DNA from 3 places in the Proteus columbae genome. Region 1 is predicted to be linked to each of the others. Evidence: predicted binding sites of a transcription regulator. Region 1 holds the regulator's gene; each other region holds the start of a gene.

Region 1 (6,676 bases):
GATGATCGCAGATCTCTCTTTTGATAGATTAATGCTCTTTTTTTGATACACATTCAGAAAGATCATTTTAACCAAACTTAAAAAAACATCACTTTAATCAAGAAAGTTAATTTATCTATTGATTTATAAATGTTTTTTAATTTACCCTATCCAAATCAAAGGTACACAAAGTGCCGTTAATAATCCCATCGAGATATTAAAAATAAACCAAGACTGTCTGCTTTGTAAAAATAGACTAATTAATGTTCCGCCTAATATCCAAACAATACCGGCAACGAAATTAACAATAACCATAACAATACTAATAGCAATAACAGAGCTAAAATAAGCATCGCCCGATAAACTGAAGCTTCCTACTGCACCTAATCCCATCATCCACGCTTTTGGATTTAGAAATTGCAATAATCCGCCCTGAAACCAGCTTACTGCTTGGGGCGTTTTTGCTGGAATATCTAAACGCTGATAAGATGATGTTGCTGTTTTCCAAGCAAGCCAAAGCAGATACGCACTCCCGACTACCTTCAATCCAATATGCAGTGCAGGATAAATTATCAATAATGCGGCAACACCAAATGCAGAACTCAGCAAAACACATTGCATACCTAGCATAATGCCAGCCATCAGCTTTAATGAGCTTTTAAAACCTACATTAGCACCTGATGAAGTAAGCAATAAGTTGTTGGGTCCAGGCGTGATAGCAGCAATAAATAGGAAAATTGCTAACGATGAAATCAGACTAATTGTCATTATAAGTGCTCAAAGATGTGACAGATGTTTTATTTTCACCGAAAATAGCAGTATGTTATTTAGCAAACAAGTGTTAATTCATTTTGATAGACGGAAAATATGTCTCAATACTTTAATCCAATGCGTTGGGCTAAAAATCCACATTTACAAACGCTCTTACCAAGAATTGTACGTAGGACACCACAACTTACGCCACATTGGCAACGACTCAATCTCCCAGACAACGATTTTGTCGATTTAGCGTGGAGTGAAGATCCGACAACAGCACTCAATAAACCGCGCTTAGTCATTTTTCATGGCTTAGAAGGTGGATTTAGTAGCCCTTATGCTCACGGCATGTTAGCCGCAGCAAAAGAGAGAGGCTGGCTAAGCGTTGTGATGCACTTTAGAGGATGTAGTGGTGAACCCAATAGACAAAAGCGCATTTATCACTCTGGTGAAACGGAAGATGCTCGCTACTTCTTAAATTGGTTGAAAAAGGAATTTGGTGAGCAACCAACAGCCGCCGTTGGCTACTCTCTTGGTGGAAATATGCTTGCCTATTATCTCGCAGAAAGCGGTGAAAATGCGGTTGTAGATGCTGCCGTTATTGTCTCTGCGCCATTAATGCTAGAACCATGCTCAACAAAAATTGAACATGGCTTTTCTCGTTTTTATCAATGGTATCTGTTAAAAGAGCTGAAAAATAACGCGACACGCAAGCTTATTCGCTATCCTGAATCATTACCAATCAGCTTATTGACGATAAAATCCATTAAAAAACTACGTCAATTTGACGATCTTATCACGTCTAAAATTCACGGATTTAAAGATGCGTTAGATTATTATCGCCAATGCAGTGCATTACCTTTATTAAATAAAATAAAGAAAACAACACTGATTATTCACGCGAAAGATGATCCTTTTATGTCTGCGGATGTTATTCCTGATATCACAACCTTACCAAACAACATTGAATATCAACTCACCGAGTTTGGTGGGCATGTCGGTTTTGTAAGTGGAAAACTTTCTAAACCCGTGATGTGGCTTGAAAGCCGAATACCTGACTGGTTATCCGCTTATTTGGAGAAAACCAAATGATAATTCCTTGGAATGAGCTTTCCACAGAGACACTTGATAATCTTATTGAAAGTTTTGTTTTACGAGAAGGCACTGATTATGGTATCCAAGAGAAAACGCTTGAACAAAAAGTCGCCGACGTAAAAAAACAACTTAAATCCGGTGAAGCCGTATTGGTTTGGTCAGAACTTCATGAGAGCGTCAATATTATGCCGGCATCGCAGTTTCGCTCTGGTTAGTTATTCAAAGCAAGCGATGTATCGCCGTCAATAAGGGCCAACCTTATTTAGCAAAAGGATAACCTATGTCAATCAAGCATCCGATCATCGCAGTGACTGGCTCAAGTGGTGCAGGAACTACCACAACAAGCCAAGCTTTTCGTAAGATATTCCAACAACTCAATGCAAATGCTGCATTGATTGATGGAGATAGTTTCCATCGCTATACCCGTCCTGAAATGGATATGGCGATAAGAAAAGCCAGAGAACAAGGTAGACATATCAGTTATTTTGGCCCTGAAGCAAATGATTTTAGCTTACTGAGTAAGACCTTAAGTCAGTATAGTGATACAGGACAAGGTCAATCTCGCAAGTATCTACACTCTTATGATGAAGCCACTCCCTACAACCAATTACCAGGTACATTTACACCTTGGGAGCCTTTGCCAAACAATACCGATGTTCTCTTTTATGAAGGGTTACACGGGGGCGTTGTCACCAATGAGCACGATGTCGCACAACATGTTGATTTACTAGTGGGTGTTGTCCCTATCGTAAACCTAGAGTGGATACAAAAGCTTATTCGAGACACCACAGAAAGAGGACACTCACAAGAGGCGGTAAGAGATTCGGTTGTACGCTCAATGGATGATTATATTAGCTATATTATTCCTCAATTCTCACGCACTCACATTAACTTCCAACGAGTTCCAACGGTTGATACTTCAAACCCTTTTTCTGCCAAAGCAATCCCCACTCTCGATGAAAGCTTTATTGTTATTCGTTTTCGAGGCTTAACCGATATTGATTTTCCCTATTTACTTGCGATGTTGCATGGCTCATTTATGTCAACAATAAATACTATTGTTGTACCGGGCGGGAAATTAGGATTAGCGATGGAATTAATTATGGCGCCATTAGTCAAAAAATTATTAAATGGCGAAAAGATAAGTTAACCAAAATAAAATTTATCTCTATAAAAATAATATCCCATTAATTAAGGGATATTATTTTTCGAATTAAACTTTATTTTAAAATATCAAAATTAGTCGGCATCTTTTATTTCAAATGAATGCGTAATATTGGCTGCTTTTCCTAGCATTAAAGAAACAGAACAATATTTTTCTGCGGATAATTGAACAGCTCGTTCTACGATTTTATCCGTTAATTCTTTACCTGAAACAATAAAATGTAAATTGATATCAGTAAATAGACGAGGGGCTTCTTCGCGTCTTTCTGATGTTAATTTCACTTCACAATCAGTCACTTGGTGACGACCTTTACGTAAGATGCTCACAACATCAATAGCGCTACACCCACCTGCAGCAATTAATACCATTTCCATTGGACTTGGTGCTTTATCACCCGAATTTCCATCCATCATGATTTGATGACCAGAAGAAGACTCACCGACAAAAGATAAATCTTCTACCCACTTAACTCTCGCTTCCATTTATTTTCCCCTAAAGATGACAGAAACTAAAAGAGTACATTCTCATAATTCAACTAGCAATTAGCAAATAGGTTTATTATGCTGACTGCGTAAAACGAGACTTAATGCACTAATTGTGTTAAAAACAATATCTGCTTGATGATAGTGGTTAAGATCAATGCATTATTTTCTCATTTATTATAATCTACTCCATATTAACTTACCGTGTTCTCAGGAAGTTAATAGGTAAAGATAGGATTTTTAAGCACGCTGTATCAAAAGGGAACCTATCCGTTTTGAAAGGCTGCATTTAACGTACAGAGGATAACGCGAATGGTTCTCGGCAAGCCGCAAACAGACCCGACTCTTGAATGGTTTTTGTCACACTGCCATATTCACAAATATCCATCCAAGAGCACGCTGATCCACCAAGGTGAGAAAGCGGAAACACTTTATTATATTGTTAAAGGTTCCGTGGCTGTTCTTATTAAAGATGAAGAAGGAAAAGAAATGATCCTCTCCTACCTAAATCAGGGGGATTTCATCGGTGAACTTGGATTATTTGAAGAAGATCAAGAACGTAGTGCATGGGTTAGAGCAAAAACAGCCTGTGAAGTAGCAGAAATTTCCTATAAAAAATTCCGTCAATTAATTCAGGTTAACCCTGATATTCTGATGCGCCTTTCTGCTCAAATGGCGAACAGATTACAAACAACATCAGAAAAAGTAGGTAACCTTGCTTTCCTTGATGTTACAGGCCGTATTGCACAGACCTTACTAAACTTAGCAAAACAACCCGATGCCATGACGCATCCTGATGGCATGCAAATTAAAATTACACGTCAGGAAATTGGTCAAATCGTTGGTTGTTCACGCGAAACTGTAGGCCGTATTCTCAAAATGCTAGAAGATCAAAACCTGATCTCAGCACACGGTAAAACTATCGTCGTTTACGGGACTCGCTAAGTTTCCCCACCCCGAACAAACAATAGCCCAATAAAAGGGCTATTGATGATACAATCTGTATAAACCCCATCCTTATAGATGGGGTTTTTAGTCCGCACTACCCTTTTACAAATTCCGCAATAGCCACTTTTAATGCCACCATTCCTTCTTGTAATTCTTCTTGGGTAATAATTAACGATGGTGTAAAACGCATTACATCGGCTCCTGCGTTTAACATCATTAAGCCATGTTTGGCAGCAAGACCGAGTAACTCTTTGGCTTTACCTTTATATTGTGGTGCCAATTGCGCACCGATCAATAAACCTTGTCCACGGATTTGCGAAAAGACATCGTACGTTTGATTAATTGCCACCAGTTCATCCACAATCCATTGATAGCGCTTTTCTACACCCTCAAGTACCTCAGGTGTATTAATTAAATCAAATGCGACATTACCCACTGCACAAGCTAATGGATTGCCACCATAAGTTGTACCATGAGTCCCTACGCCCATTACAGAAGCTATTTCATGTGTTGTTAACATCGCACTGAGTGGAAAACCACCTCCTAGCGCTTTTGCAGTTGTAATAATGTCTGGTGTCACATCATAGTTCATATAGGCAAAAAGCTTGCCTGTACGTCCCATACCTGTTTGTACTTCATCAAGAACAAGCAGAGCTTGATGCTTATCACACAATTCACGTAGCCCCCTCATAAACTCAGGTGTTGCTACCGTGACACCACCTTCACCTTGCACAGGTTCCAATACGACAGCACAAGTATGGTCGTCAATAACAGCTTTAACCGCCTCTAAATCATTGAAAGGAATATGCACGATATCTGCAGGCTTAGGGCCAAAACCATCTGCATATTTAGGTTGCCCACCAACAGATACTGTAAACAGTGTTCTGCCGTGGAATGCATGGTGAAAAGCAATAATTTTAGTTTTATAAGGACTATGGCGAGTGATGGCATAATGGCGAGCCAACTTAAATGCTGCCTCATTCGCTTCTGCGCCTGAATTGGCAAAAAAGACACGTTCTGCAAATGTGTTATTTATTAATTTTTGTGCTAAACGCAATGCTGGTTCATTAGTAAAAATATTACTAACATGCCAAAGTTGTTCGCTTTGTTCTTTCAAGGCTTGATTAAGAGCAGGATGAGCATGCCCCAGTGCTAAAACAGCAATACCACCAGCAAAATCAATATACGATTTTCCCTGCTGATCCCAAACACGGCTACCCATCCCTTTGACAGGAATAAATTCTGCGGGTGAATAAATTGGCAACATTACTTGATCGTAAGTTGCCCGGTTGATGCTTTGCTTTGTCATTACCCCACCTGATCGTTATTCATATTCAATATGAAAATATAATCACTAAATATGAATAAAAAATCAAATGTGGTTTTGTATAAAAAGGCGTTATTTCGCTATTTAAATGCTATCCATTTAATATTTAAGGAAATTATTTAATAGCTCATGCCCTTGTTCACTTAAAATACTTTCTGGGTGAAATTGAACCCCTTCAATTGGCAGAGTACGATGGCGAATTCCCATAATTTCATCAACATTTCCATCATGTTGGCTCCATGCCGTCACTTCAAAAGGTACGGGTAATGTCGTCGCATCAATCACTAAAGAGTGGTAACGCGTCACATTTAAAGGCCGATTAAGTCCCTTAAAAACACCTTGTTGATTATGATGTATTAATGAATTTTTACCATGCATCACTTCTCGTGCTCTGATAACTGATGCACCAAAAGCTTGTCCTATCGCTTGATGTCCAAGACAAACGCCAAGAATAGGAATTTCACCGGCAAACCGCTGTATAGCCTCAAGAGAGATCCCTGCTTCATCAGGAGTACAAGGTCCTGGCGAGATAACAAGATGTGCTGGCATCATCTTTTCTATCTCTTTAAGTCCGATCTCATCGTTACGCTTAACAACAACCTCAGCACCCAATTCACAGAAATACTGATAGAGGTTGTAGGTAAACGAGTCGTAATTATCAATAAGTAACAGCATATTAGCCTATCCGACTGATTTTCTTATCATTATCTATTTTATTACTATTTTAAAGCGAGTGTAGATTTGCCAAAATAGCTCGTTGTTTAACCGACTTGGGTACAACAAAGCCGATTATCATAGCACAGGTGTAAAATATGAATAGTAAGCAAGAAAACCTGCTGATTTATTGCGCAATAACAAGAATGACGGTAATTGATGATGAATAGAGTGATTAATAGCGTAGTGAATACTTATTGCAGGAGATCA
Region 2 (6,676 bases), 820 kb from region 1:
AGTTCCGGCAATACCACAGCATTGAGAATCTAAAACAATGACTTCAACACCAGGGATACGCTTAATTAAATCAATGGAATACGCTGTCCATCCCATTTTTTCCATATGACAAGGTGTGTGATACGCCACTTTTAACGGAGTGTGTTTCAGTGGTAATTCACGACCTTCTTCTAATAAGCGATAAATATAACGTGTTGCTAATTCAATGTTTTCACGTACTTTTGATGTATCAACATCAAGGATATGTTCATACTCATCACGAATAGTGAAAGTACAGGTTGATGATGTTGCAACAACAGGAATATTGTTTTCAACAATTTTTTCTGTCAGAGATTCAAGGTTTACCGCGGCTTGTTTTTTAGCTTGTTTAACAAAACCATTCGCAATTAATGCAACACCACAGCATTTTTCACGTTTTAATAACTGAACACCAATCTCCATTTTGTTGAATACTTTAACTAAATCTTTCCCTAATTGTGGGTGGTTATAGTTAGCATAACAACCATGAAAGAAGGCAACTTGATCTTTAAAACGCGCCTGCTCTTCAACTTGTTTTTTCATCCATGTTCTAAATGTACCAAAAGAGTATTTTGGTAATTCGCGACGATGGTCGATTTTAAGTGCTTTATCCAAGATCTTGCGTACAGGTTTTAATCCTGTAATGGTATTTACTATCGGCGCCATTGGCGTTGATAATGTGCCCATGAGATCCGTATGACTTAAAATAGCATCACGAAGTTTTGGTGTTTTTGTATTGTAGTTCAGTTTCGCACGCGAAATGATGTCACCAATCTTCACATCTGACGGACAAGCAACTTCACAACGCTTACAATTGGTGCAATATTTCAATGCTTCATCATAAAGCATCGGATCTTTTAAGCGTAAACGCTCACCATCAGGACCCGCTTGTTTAGGACCCGGATAAAGTGGATTTACTTTTGCAACAGGGCAGTAAGTCGTACAAACAGTACACTTAATGCACGCTTCAAAACTGTTATCATGTAAACTCATTGTGCTGCCTCCACAACCGCAGATGTGGTCTGTTCTGATTTATTGTGCTGTAAAATTTGCTGCGCTGCATAAAGTGCGCTGATCATTGAAACACCTGCACCACAACCTTCATTAAGCGGGTCAAACCCACCTAATACAGCACCTACGGCGTAAACATTCTCTAAGACTTCGCCATATTTCATCGGTCTTAATTGACTATCTGTATCAACACCAAATCGCATATAAGGCTGTTTCGCAAAGACATTCTTTTGTGTCCACTCATTGCGAGGTAATGTTTCTAGCAAATCAAGTTCCATCAAAGGTTCATAGACACGATCAAACTCTGCAATTAACCCATTATTGAAGAAGCTGCCCGTTGCCAATACAACATGCTCACTGCGAATCGGAATGTCAGTATGGTTTCGAGTATGAATACCTGTAACTTTATTCCCTACTAAATCAACTTGTTCTGCACGATCGCCCGGCATTATTAAACCGCCAGCTTTTTGGAAACGCAGTTTTAATGCTTGATGTAAGCGAATACCTAATAGTGATGGCGGCAATGTCGGTAATAAACAGATAGGTTTACCGACAAGTTGTTGAAGTAGCATCACTGGCTCTTCAGCATCCAGTCCAATACATGCAGGTAAAATAATTGCTTCAACACTATCATCGATATGCTTTTTCAGCTCTTCCGCTAACGCTTTAGTGTTTTCAGGTTTATCTAAATAGCGCGCAATATTGACTGCTCTAAATTCACTTGGATTATCACGCAATCTGTCTAATAGCGGTAAGTGGATATGATAAGGAATAGACTCAACACCTTGCTCATTCAGCGTATTGCTTGCAAATTGTGGCTGAAAATCTAAGAAGCCTTCGATTCCAACAACAGCCAGCTTTTTCCATGGCAACGCTTGATCAACACCATGCGTTGGCACACGTTTTGGGCTCATCCAACTCATACGTGAACGCCCAACGGGTGTAATACGATAATGGTTTTCATCACCATTACCTTGATATTCAAGGCCTTTCGTACTTGATAATAATGCTTGAGCCTGTTCAATTAAGGTTGAAACCTGAGTTTCACCCATACGACTATAAGGATGTTTCGGAGCAAGCTCAGCCAATGCTGCTAACGCTTTTTTAGGTTGAGTCACTAACGAACCATCAGGAAGATGAGTTAATAGATCTAGCGAACCTGATGAAAAATGTAGTGCGCTTTGACCATTACTGATAATTGCGCAAGACTTACCTGCTTCAGCAAGACGAATACCTGCGGTTAATCCTGCAAGCCCGCTACCTATAATGATGACGTCAAATTTCATTATCTGCCTCCGCTGAAGCTGTTTTTTCAATCATATCAGCATCTAAACCACATAAACCTTGGTAAACCCAACTGGTGAATTCACTCTCACGTAACGCATTACCCCAAGCAATTGGTCGAATACCTTTCCAACGCTCATTTAAGAAATGGGCAAGCTGCTGTTCTGATTCGTGAGGAGTAGTGACTTGTAAACGGTTTAATAAACCCGCTGCACGACAAGCACAAAGTTCACCTTGGCATGTTCCCATACCCACGCGAGTACGGCGGCGTAAATCAAGTAAGTTATTGACAGTTAAAGAGTTAACCGCATAGCGAACTTCCCCCGCCGTAACGGCTTCACATTCACAGACTAAACTCTTATCGCTACGTTCATTACTCAATAATTTATTCGCTAAATCACCGTGGCGATAAACCGCAGAACCACGAATTGGCGCAGGTAATGAAACAACGCTACGTAATGCTTGCTCTGCAGATTGGCGAGAGCCCGGTAAGGCTTCTTCTGCGGTTGTACATTTAGCAAAGACATTTAATTTTTCGCAGATTTTATCTGTTGCCCATTCAGCCATTAAACGGTAAGTCATTAATTTACCGCCAGTAATGGTAATAAAGCCTTCTAATCCATCACGTTGCGCATGGTCGAGTAAAACAATACCACGGCTAACATTACGACCAGATGGATCATCATCACTTGCAACTAAAGGACGCACACCAGCATAAGCACGTAAAATGCGAGTTTGAGCCAGTTTTGGCGCTAACATTGAGCCTTCACGGATGAGAATATCGACTTCTTCAGGGGTGACATACATATTGTCGATTTCATCGTAAGGTACTCGTGTTGATGTTGTACCAATTAATGAAATGGTATCGCCAGGCACTAAAATATCGGCATCCGCAGGTTTACGACAACGGTTGATCACCATATTGTTAATACGATGACCCAAAATCAACAACGCACCTTTGGCTGGGAACATACGAACTTTTAACTCGCCATATTCAGCGATTTTTTGCCCCCAAATTCCCCCTGCATTTGCCACTATTTGCGCACGAATTTCATACAGTTTTTTCGCTTGATGATCGTAAACTTTCACACCTTTAACACGGTCGCCTTCACGAATAAGTCCAACAACTTCATGGTAAGTCAGTACTTGGGCGCCATGTTCGCGAGCATCTAACATATTTGCGGCAGTTAAACGGAAAGGATCGACAGTACCATCTGGCACTTTAACCGCGCCGATTAAATTTGGGTTAACAGATGGCTCTAAGCAAATAGCTTCTTCGGGTGAAATCGCTTGAGCATCAATACCTGCTGCTTGGCAAGATTGAATAAAGGTCTGTTGAAACTCTAAAGAATCTTCAGGAAGGGTAATAAAAAGGCCATCCGTTTTTTCAACACAATGACGAGCGACCCGTTTTAAAACCATGTTTTCTTCAATACACTCACGCGCTGACTCTGGGTCTGTTACTGCATAACGCGCACCACTGTGTAACAATCCATGATTTCGACCGGTTGCACCGGTTGCAATATCATGCCTTTCAAGCAGAACGCAACGTAATCCACGGCGTGCACAGTCTCTTGCCATGCCTGCACCGGTTGCTCCCCCGCCAATAATAATGACATCAGTTTCTGTCACTGGTGAACCGCTCATCATAGAGATGCCCTCTCACATTACATTCAACAAACGCTTATTTATTCTTTAGCGTTAATTATAGTGTATAAGATACACAAAAAATGTGGTTAATGTTTGATAATGAGCAAAAACGAAAGAGAAACGCTCACGAGTGAAAAATTAAAACCACAAGTGTGATACTAATCACAAATTATTTAACAAAAAGTATTTGATAAAGTTAACATATCACTCAAAATTGCACATCTTGAAAAATTATTCGACAACTGAGTAATACCTCACAGTAAATTTGATTGTATAAGTTTACTATTAAGTTCGTTAAAGAAAATTTTTTGATAACTTCACTGTTCGTTTTGTCATTATTTAATATCAACATATTAAAATAAAAGCCATCGGAGGCTAATATGTTAAGTCTGTTTAGACCTGCGCCACATAAAGCGCGTTTGCCAAAAGAGCAGATAGATCCTGTCTATCGTCGTCTGCGTTGGCAGATCTTTATGGGGATTTTCTTCGGTTATGCTGCTTATTATTTAGTAAGAAAAAACTTTGCGTTAGCAATGCCTTATCTTGTAGAAGAAGGGTTTTCTAAAGGTGACCTAGGTTTTGCTTTATCAGGGATCTCGATTGCTTACGGTTTCTCTAAGTTTATCATGGGCTCATTCTCTGACCGTGCTAACCCTCGTTATTTCTTACCAGCAGGTCTTATTTTAGCGTCCGCAGTGATGCTATTTATGGGCTTTGTACCATGGGCAACTTCGAGCATTATGGTAATGTTCGTTCTGTTGTTCCTTTGTGGTTGGTTCCAAGGTATGGGTTGGCCTCCTTGTGGACGTACTATGGTGCACTGGTGGTCACAAAAAGAACGTGGCGGTATTGTTTCTATTTGGAACTGTGCGCATAACGTTGGTGGTGGCTTACCTCCATTACTATTCTTATTAGGTATGGCGTGGTTTAACGACTGGAAAGCAGCGTTATATATGCCAGCATTTGCCGCAATCTTAGTTGCTATGATTGCATTCGCATTAATGCGTGATACCCCGCAATCTTGTGGTCTTCCACCAATTGAAGAATACAAAAACGACTATCCACCTGATTATAAAGAAACTGACGAACAAGAGCTGACTGCAAAAGAAATCTTTATGAAGTATGTGTTCCCTAACAAACTTCTGTGGATGATTGCAATTGCTAACGTGTTTGTTTACTTACTGCGTTATGGCGTACTGGACTGGTCACCGACTTATCTGCGTGAAGTAAAAGACTTCGCAATGGATAAATCATCATGGGCTTACTTCTTATATGAATACGCTGGTATCCCAGGCACACTGCTGTGTGGTTGGATGTCGGATAAAGTATTCAGAGGTAACCGTGGTGCAACAGGCGTGTTCTTCATGACCTTAGTAACTATCGCAACTATCGTATTCTGGATGAACCCAGCGGGTAACCCGAATGTTGATATGGCATGTATGTTAATCATCGGTTTCTTAATCTACGGTCCTGTTATGTTGATTGGTCTGCATGCACTAGAGCTTGCACCGAAAAAAGCAGCAGGTACAGCAGCAGGCTTTACCGGTCTATTCGGTTACTTAGGTGGCTCTGTTGCGGCGAGTGCTATCGTAGGTTACACCGTTGACTACTTCGGTTGGGATGGCGGCTTTATGGTCATGATCGGCGGTAGTGCACTATCTGTTGTGTTATTACTTATCGTGATGGTTACTGAAACCAAACACAAACGTGAAATGCTTCAGAAGTACGAATAATCGCTAACTGATTATTTATGAAATTAGTTAAATCTCATCTCTAAAAACCAAGCCACATCAACTGTTTTGATGTGGCTTTTTTATTGCCAACTGTACATAACTTTGTTGTACATAGAATTAAAATGGAGCAGCTTTATGAGTACATCTTTTAGAATAAAACCGTTAGTTGCAGGCGTTCTTTTAACTCTATCTTTAAGTGCAATCGCACAAGCGGCAAGTGATAAGGTCGTTATCGCTCACCGAGGTGCAAGTGGTTATTTGCCTGAACATACGCTTCCTGCCAAAGCATTAGCTTATGCTCAAGGCGCAGATTATCTCGAACAAGACTTAGTGATGACAAAAGATAACGAACTGGTTGTCTTACATGATCACTATCTTGATCGTGTAACAGATGTGGCTGAACGTTATCCAAATAGAGCAAGAAAAGATGGTCGTTATTACGCTATCGACTTTACGCTTGAAGAGATCAAAGGACTAAAATTTACCGAAGGTTTTGACATTGTTGACGGTAAAAAAGTCCAAAGTTATCCAAACCGTTTCCCTATGGGCAAATCCGATTTCCGTGTACACACATTCCAAGAAGAGATTGAATTTGTTCAAGGTTTAAACAAATCAACGGGTCAAGATATTGGTATTTACCCTGAAATTAAAGCGCCTTGGTTCCATGAACAAGAAGGCAAAGACATTACCTCTAAAGTGCTCGAAGTGCTTAAACAATATGGTTACACGAAAAAAACCGACAATGTTTATCTGCAATCTTTCGATGCTAACGACCTAAAACGCATCAAAACAGAATTGATGCCTAAAATGGGTATGGATTTAAAACTCGTTCAGTTAATTGCCTATACAGACTGGAATGAGACTTATGAAAAACAACCTGATGGAACATGGACAAACTACAGCTATGAGTGGATGTTTAAGCCAGGTGCAATGAAAGAAATTGCCACTTATGCCGATGGTATTGGCCCTGACTACCACAT
Region 3 (6,676 bases), 1.1 Mb from region 1:
AAATAAAATCACACGTTAATACAGTAAGCCCATCAACGAGTTTTGAGCCTTTAATTTCAGAGACAACGGCTCATGTGACTCCTGTTGAAACTGAGGCTTCGCATCATGCTCCGGCTGAAGAGCCAAAAGTTGAATCTGCTCCGCAAGCAACAGAAGCAGAGAAAGAGCTGGTTATTGTTCTAAACGTAAGTGCACATCATGGTCAAATGCTGGATGGTGAAGTGTTGATGCAAAGTATCATTCAAGCTGGATTCCAGTTTGGTGAAATGAATATTTTCCATCGTCATCTCAATCCAACAGCCAATGGGCCTGTGTTGTTTAGTTTAGCGAATATGGTGAAACCAGGAACATTTAACATTGATACGATGGCTGAATTAACGACACCAGGTGTATCGATGTTTATGATGGTGCCATCTTATGGTGATGCTAATCAAAACTTTAAATTGATGTTACTTACGGCTCAACGTATAGCATCTGATGTAGGTGGTGTTGTGCTGGATGATGAACGCAAACTCTTAACACCACAAAAAATCGAGCTTTATAAATCTAGAATTCGTAGGACGCTGGATTTAAATCAATAGCTTTATATCTGTAAAAAAAGCCCCCGCTTGCGGGGGTTTTTCTTCTTTGGTGATAATCATGAATAAAAACACTCAACAAAAAATTGATAAACTTCGCGTTACTCTACGTCACCATGAATATCTCTATCATGTCATGGACGCACCTGAAATACCTGATGCTGAATACGATCGCTTAATGAATGAGCTAAAAGCATTAGAAGCTGAACACCCTGAATTAATTACCTCTGATTCGCCTACACAGCGAGTTGGTGCTTTACCTCTAACGGCATTTGAGCAAGTGAGACATGAAATTCCGATGCTCTCCTTAGATAATGCTTTTGATGAAACAAGCTATCTGGCTTTTGATAAGCGTTTACGTGATCGTTTAAAAAATAGTGAAGAGATCACTTTCTGTTGTGAATTAAAATTAGATGGATTGGCAGTGAGTTTACTTTATGAAAATGGAGTATTAGTACAAGCTGCAACGCGTGGTGATGGCACAACAGGGGAAAATATCACTGAGAATGTGAGAACAATCAAAGCCATTCCACTGCGTTTATATGGTGAAGATATTCCTGCTCGTATTGAAATTCGTGGCGAAGTCTTTATGAATGAAAAAGGCTTTGAATATTTAAACGAAGAAGCGCGCCGCACAGGCGGAAAAGTTTTTGCTAATCCTCGCAATGCCGCAGCTGGCTCATTAAGACAGCTTGATCCTCGTATTACAGCAAAACGTCCATTAACCTTTTTCTGTTATGGTGTCGGTGTACTTGAAGGTGGCGAATTACCTACAAGCCACTATGAGCGCCTACAACAATTTAAAAAGTGGGGATTGCCCGTTAGCGATGCTGTAAAACTTTGCACCGGCAGCAAAGCAGTACTTGATTTTTATCACCATGTAGAAGAAGTTCGCCCCAATTTAGGTTTTGATATTGATGGTGTTGTTATCAAAGTTGATGATATTGCATTGCAAGAGGAACTGGGTTTCGTATCAAGAGCACCACGTTGGGCTATTGCTTATAAATTCCAAGCTCAAGAGCAAATGACGATTATCAAAGATGTCGAATTCCAAGTAGGACGCACTGGAGCGATTACACCTGTTGCACGTTTAGAACCTGTTCAAGTTGCAGGTGTTGTTGTGAGTAATGCAACGTTACACAATGCTGATGAAATTGAACGCTTAGGAATACGCATTGGCGATACGGTCGTTATTCGTCGAGCTGGTGATGTTATTCCTCAGGTTGTCAGTGTGATTGAAGAAAAGCGCCCTGATGATGCTCAAGAGATTGTCTTTCCGACACATTGTCCTATTTGTGATTCTGATGTTGAGCGCATTGAAGGCGAAGCGGTTGCTCGTTGTACTGGCGGCTTAATTTGTGGAGCGCAACGTAAAGAAGCACTTAAACATTTTGTTTCACGTCGAGCTATGGATGTGGATGGAATGGGCGATAAAATTATCGACCAACTGGTTGAGAAAGAATATGTCAAGACACCAGCAGATCTCTTCCGTTTAGATGAAAAAATTCTATCTGGTTTAGAGAGAATGGGTGAAAAATCAGCTAAAAAATTGATCACTGCTTTAGATAAGGCTAAATCAACGACATTTGCACGTTTTATTTATGCACTTGGTATTCGAGAAGTTGGTGAAGCAACAGCAAGTGGATTGACAACACATTTCTCAACCCTTGATGAATTACGAAATGCAGATGTAGAAGCGCTAAAATTAGTCCCTGATGTGGGTGATGTCGTCGCTAAACATGTCGTTAATTTCTTCCAAGAGGAACACAATAAAACGGTTATAGATCAATTGATCAATGATGCCGGTATTACATGGCAAGCGCCTGTTATTGTGACTCATGAAGCGGGTGATAATCCTTTTGCTGGTAAAACCGTTGTGTTAACTGGGTCACTTTCACAGTTAACGCGTGATGAAGCAAAAGACAGATTAGTGGCGTTAGGCGCAAAAGTAAGCGGAAGTGTTTCTAAAAAAACTGACATGGTCATTGCGGGTGAAGCAGCAGGCTCTAAGTTAGTGAAAGCTAACGAATTAGGGATAACTGTTATCGATGAAGATGAAATGATACGATTACTTGATCAATCGAAATAATCATCCTAATATTTAATAAATGCTACTGGGAAACCTTCTCAGTGGCATTTTCACTTAAGCTAAATTTACATTTAATGTTTCTTAAGTAACTTTCAAAGTGTGATCAACCTATCTTATTTAATAAATAGTGTGTATGCGGTTTCATGAGATTGTGACAGTAGTCACATCGTAATGTTACGCGTTACATAAAATGCTCTACAAGATTTATTTTTATTTTTGGAGCATGCATGTCCTCTATCATTCACTTCGTTTTAGCACTCGCCGTTATTGGCGCATTAGCATTCGTTGCGAGTAACAACCGCAAAGGGATCCGTCTGCGTTATATCGTGCAGTTATTAGTTATTGAAATCGCATTAGCATGGTTCTTCCTCAACTCTGATGTTGGTGAAGGTTTTGTTCGTGGCTTCGCTGGATTATTTGATCACTTATTAGGCTATGCCGCACAGGGTACTGAGTTTGTATTCGGTGGCATGATGAAAGGTGGTTTAGCATTCTTCTTCTTGAATGTTTTATGTCCAATTATCTTTATTTCTGCATTAATTGGTATTCTTCAACATATCAAAGTATTACCTTTCGTGATCCGCATTATCGGTACTGTGCTTTCTAAAGTGAACGGTATGGGGAAACTGGAATCATTCAACGCGGTGAGCTCACTGGTTCTTGGTCAATCAGAGAACTTTATTGCCTATAAAGATGTATTAGGCAAAATGTCTCAGCGTCGTATGTACACTATGGCTGCAACAGCAATGTCGACAGTATCTATGTCAATTGTTGGTGCATACATGACAATGTTAGATCCAAAATACGTTGTTGCTGCACTGGTACTGAATATGTTCAGTACATTTATCGTTCTTTCTGTGATTAACCCATATGCTGTTGAAAATGAAGAAGATATTCAAATGGGTAGTCTGCATGAAGGCCAAAGCTTCTTTGAAATGTTAGGTGAATACATCTTAGCGGGTTTCAAAGTTGCATTAATCGTTGCTGCAATGTTGATTGGTTTCATTGCATTAATCGCTGCTGTGAATGCGATTTTCAGCATGATTTTTGGTATCAGCTTCCAAGATTGTTTAGGTTACGTTTTCTATCCATTAGCATGGGTAATTGGTGTGCCAGAACAAGATGCATTACGTGTTGGTAGTGTGATGGCAACAAAATTAGTGTCTAATGAATTCGTTGCAATGGGTAGCTTACAAGATATCGCTTCTGAGTTAACACCACGCTCTGTGGGGATCTTATCTGTATTCTTGGTCTCATTTGCTAACTTCTCTTCAATCGGGATTGTAGCAGGTGCGATTAAAGGTCTGAACGAAGTACAAGGCAACGTTGTTTCTCGTTTCGGTCTGAAATTACTGTTCGGCTCTACATTAGTAAGCTTCTTATCAGCAGCTATCGCAGGTCTGTTTGTTTAATCTCTGAAGATAAAACAGATAGCATGTGAATAAAATAACAATGTAAACAGCGTCACTTGTTAATCAAGTAACAGAAAATAAAGCAGTACCTTTGGGTACTGCTTTTTTTATCTTTAAATTGCCCTATAATCGGTTCTATTCCTTCAATGACAACGTGGTAGAAAACATGTTAGAGAAACAGCACCTTATCGATATAGCAAACACTCAAATGCCATTTGGTAAGTACAAAGGGCGTATGTTGGTTGATTTACCTGAAGAATATTTATTGTGGTTTGCAAAGAAAGGCGAGTTTCCTGAAGGTAAGCTTGGTCAACTTATGGAGATGACCTTAGCAATTAAAATTGAAGGTCTAGAAGGGTTATTAAAGCCATTAAAGCGGTGATGCTAATTATTGTTCATACCTGGTTTTTCAGGTGGTAATGCATTAATAATTTTTTGGCTTAATTCAATAAATAATGACAATACATTTTCTAATTCACTCTTTTTCATAAATATGCCACTCATGCATTATGTTAACTAAAGTTAATATGATCAGGCCATTCATTTTTTATGTTTGAATATGGGCATATCTGCGATATTAAAAAGTGGAGGGAGTAGAAAACAAAAAATCCCGAAGATTTCTCTTCAGGATCTTAAAATTCTGGTGGAGCTAAACGGGATCGAACCGTTGACCTCTTGCATGCCATGCAAGCGCTCTCCCAACTGAGCTATAACCCCACATATTGGATTGTTCTAGAAGTATATTGGTGGAGCTAAGCGGGATCGAACCGCTGACCTCTTGCATGCCATGCAAGCGCTCTCCCAACTGAGCTATAGCCCCAACATACTGGAACGGGCTTGATAATAGGCAACAAGCACAATACTGTCAATCAGTTAATCTCACATTATTTATTGATTGCTGAAAAAGAGTACAAAAAAAAGATACATTCCCCATTTTAGGAATGTATCTTTCTTAATAAGCAAGATTAACGTGGTAATTAAGCTTGGTTTTCTCTTTCAGTAATAAAGTCTAATGCTTTATTAATACGTGCAATACTACGCGTTTTACCAATAGCGTGAACAGTAACATCTAAGCCAGGAGATTGGCCTGCACCTGTTACAGCAACACGTAACGGCATACCCACTTTACCCATACCCACTTCTAATTCATCAGCAGTATCTTGAATGGCTTGGTGAACATTTTCAGCCGTCCACTCTGTAATTGCTGATAATTTATCGCGAACAACTTCTAGTGGTTGACGAGCTACTGGGCGTAAATGTTTTTTCGCGGCAGCTTCTTCAAAGGTTTCGAAATCAACATAGAAGTAATGGCAACTTTCAGCCATCTCTTTTAATGTTTTGCAACGTTCGCCTAATAATTTGATCAGCTCAACTAATGATGGACCATTGCTGGTATCAATATTTTGCTGTTTGATATGCCAATCTAAATGAACCGCAACTTTCTCTGCTGGCAATGTATTGATGTAGTGATGGTTTAACCAAAGTAGTTTATCAGTATTAAATGCGCTTGCTGATTTACTGATAGCTTCTAAAGTGAAGTGTTCAATCATTTCATCAATCGTAAAGATCTCTTGGTCACCGTGGGACCAGCCTAAACGTACTAAGTAGTTTAATAGTGCCTCTGGTAAATAGCCGTCATCACGATATTGCATTACGCTGACTGCGTTATAACGTTTAGATAGTTTTTTGCCATCATCACCTAAAATCATTGATACGTGGGCATATTCAGGTACAGGTGCACCTAATGCTTTGAGAATATTGATTTGGCGAGGTGTGTTGTTGATATGATCTTCACCACGAATAACGTGAGTGATTTCCATATCCCAGTCATCAATAACAACACAGAAGTTATAAGTTGGAGAACCATCAGTACGACGAATAATCAGATCGTCAAGTTCTTGGTTACTAAATTCAATCGGGCCACGAATTTTGTCATCAAAAATAACAGAACCTTCTTGTGGGTTTAAGAAACGCACAACATGAGGCTCATCAGCGCTGTGATTATGGTTACCGCCACGGCAACAACCATCGTAACGAGGTTTTTCACCTTTCGCCATTTGATCTTCGCGTAGTTGTTCTAAACGCTCTTTAGAACAATAGCAACGGTATGCAGTACCCGCAGATAACATTTGATCAATCACTTGGTTATAGCGATCGAAGCGTTTAGTCTGATAATAAGGACCTTCATCCCAATTCAGATTTAACCAATTCATACCGTCCATGATTGCATCGATGGCTGGCTGTGTAGAGCGTTCTAAGTCGGTGTCTTCTATACGCAGTACAAATTCGCCCTTATTGTGACGGCTATATAACCAGGAATAAAGTGCGGTACGCGCACCACCAACATGTAGATAGCCAGTAGGACTTGGTGCAAAACGGGTTTTTATTTTACTCATTGGGATTGCCTTTGTACGTCTTACTTATATATAGATAAGTAATCGTGATTATCAAAAAAACGAAATGGTTGCCTTATTTTATCACTGGATGCTAATTCCTCAATGGCATTAAGCTTTTAACAGAGATAAATTTTTCAAATTGATGATTTTTTGTTTGACGAAGAGTATCCGTAGGATTACTTTGATTAATTGCTGTGTCAC

Evidence for each region. Region 1 encodes CRP, which controls carbon source genes, mostly activating them, when cyclic AMP is high. Its sites were predicted from a motif close to ATGTGANNNNNNTCACAT; they were not measured.
Region 2: a site for CRP is predicted at 4,114-4,131, ahead of glpT (glycerol-3-phosphate transporter). Genes of this name have one in related genera too.
Region 3: a site for CRP is predicted at 2,817-2,834, ahead of F1325_RS12740 (NupC/NupG family nucleoside CNT transporter). Genes of this name have one in related genera too.

The regions. Positions count from the first base shown of each region.
Region 1 covers NZ_CP043925.1:3,763,479-3,770,154, forward strand. Annotated here, with positions in the region: gene F1325_RS17510 (LysE family translocator) at 142-747, opposite strand; gene F1325_RS17515 (hydrolase) at 847-1,827, shown strand; gene F1325_RS17520 (YheU family protein) at 1,824-2,045, shown strand; gene F1325_RS17525 (phosphoribulokinase) at 2,111-2,980, shown strand; gene F1325_RS17530 (OsmC family protein) at 3,070-3,477, opposite strand; gene crp (cAMP-activated global transcriptional regulator CRP) at 3,790-4,422, shown strand; gene argD (bifunctional acetylornithine/succinyldiaminopimelate transaminase) at 4,520-5,734, opposite strand; gene F1325_RS17545 (aminodeoxychorismate synthase component II) at 5,852-6,427, opposite strand.
Region 2 covers NZ_CP043925.1:471,433-478,108, reverse strand. Annotated here, with positions in the region: gene glpC (anaerobic glycerol-3-phosphate dehydrogenase subunit GlpC) at 1-1,011, opposite strand, end outside; gene glpB (glycerol-3-phosphate dehydrogenase subunit GlpB) at 1,008-2,315, opposite strand; gene glpA (anaerobic glycerol-3-phosphate dehydrogenase subunit A) at 2,305-3,963, opposite strand; gene glpT (glycerol-3-phosphate transporter) at 4,344-5,696, shown strand; gene glpQ (glycerophosphodiester phosphodiesterase) at 5,832-6,676, shown strand, end outside.
Region 3 covers NZ_CP043925.1:2,652,915-2,659,590, reverse strand. Annotated here, with positions in the region: gene zipA (cell division protein ZipA) at 1-581, shown strand, start outside; gene ligA (NAD-dependent DNA ligase LigA) at 640-2,667, shown strand; gene F1325_RS12740 (NupC/NupG family nucleoside CNT transporter) at 2,895-4,079, shown strand; gene F1325_RS12735 (DUF3820 family protein) at 4,246-4,461, shown strand; tRNA gene F1325_RS12730 (tRNA-Ala) at 4,721-4,796, opposite strand; tRNA gene F1325_RS12725 (tRNA-Ala) at 4,824-4,899, opposite strand; gene gltX (glutamate--tRNA ligase) at 5,057-6,475, opposite strand.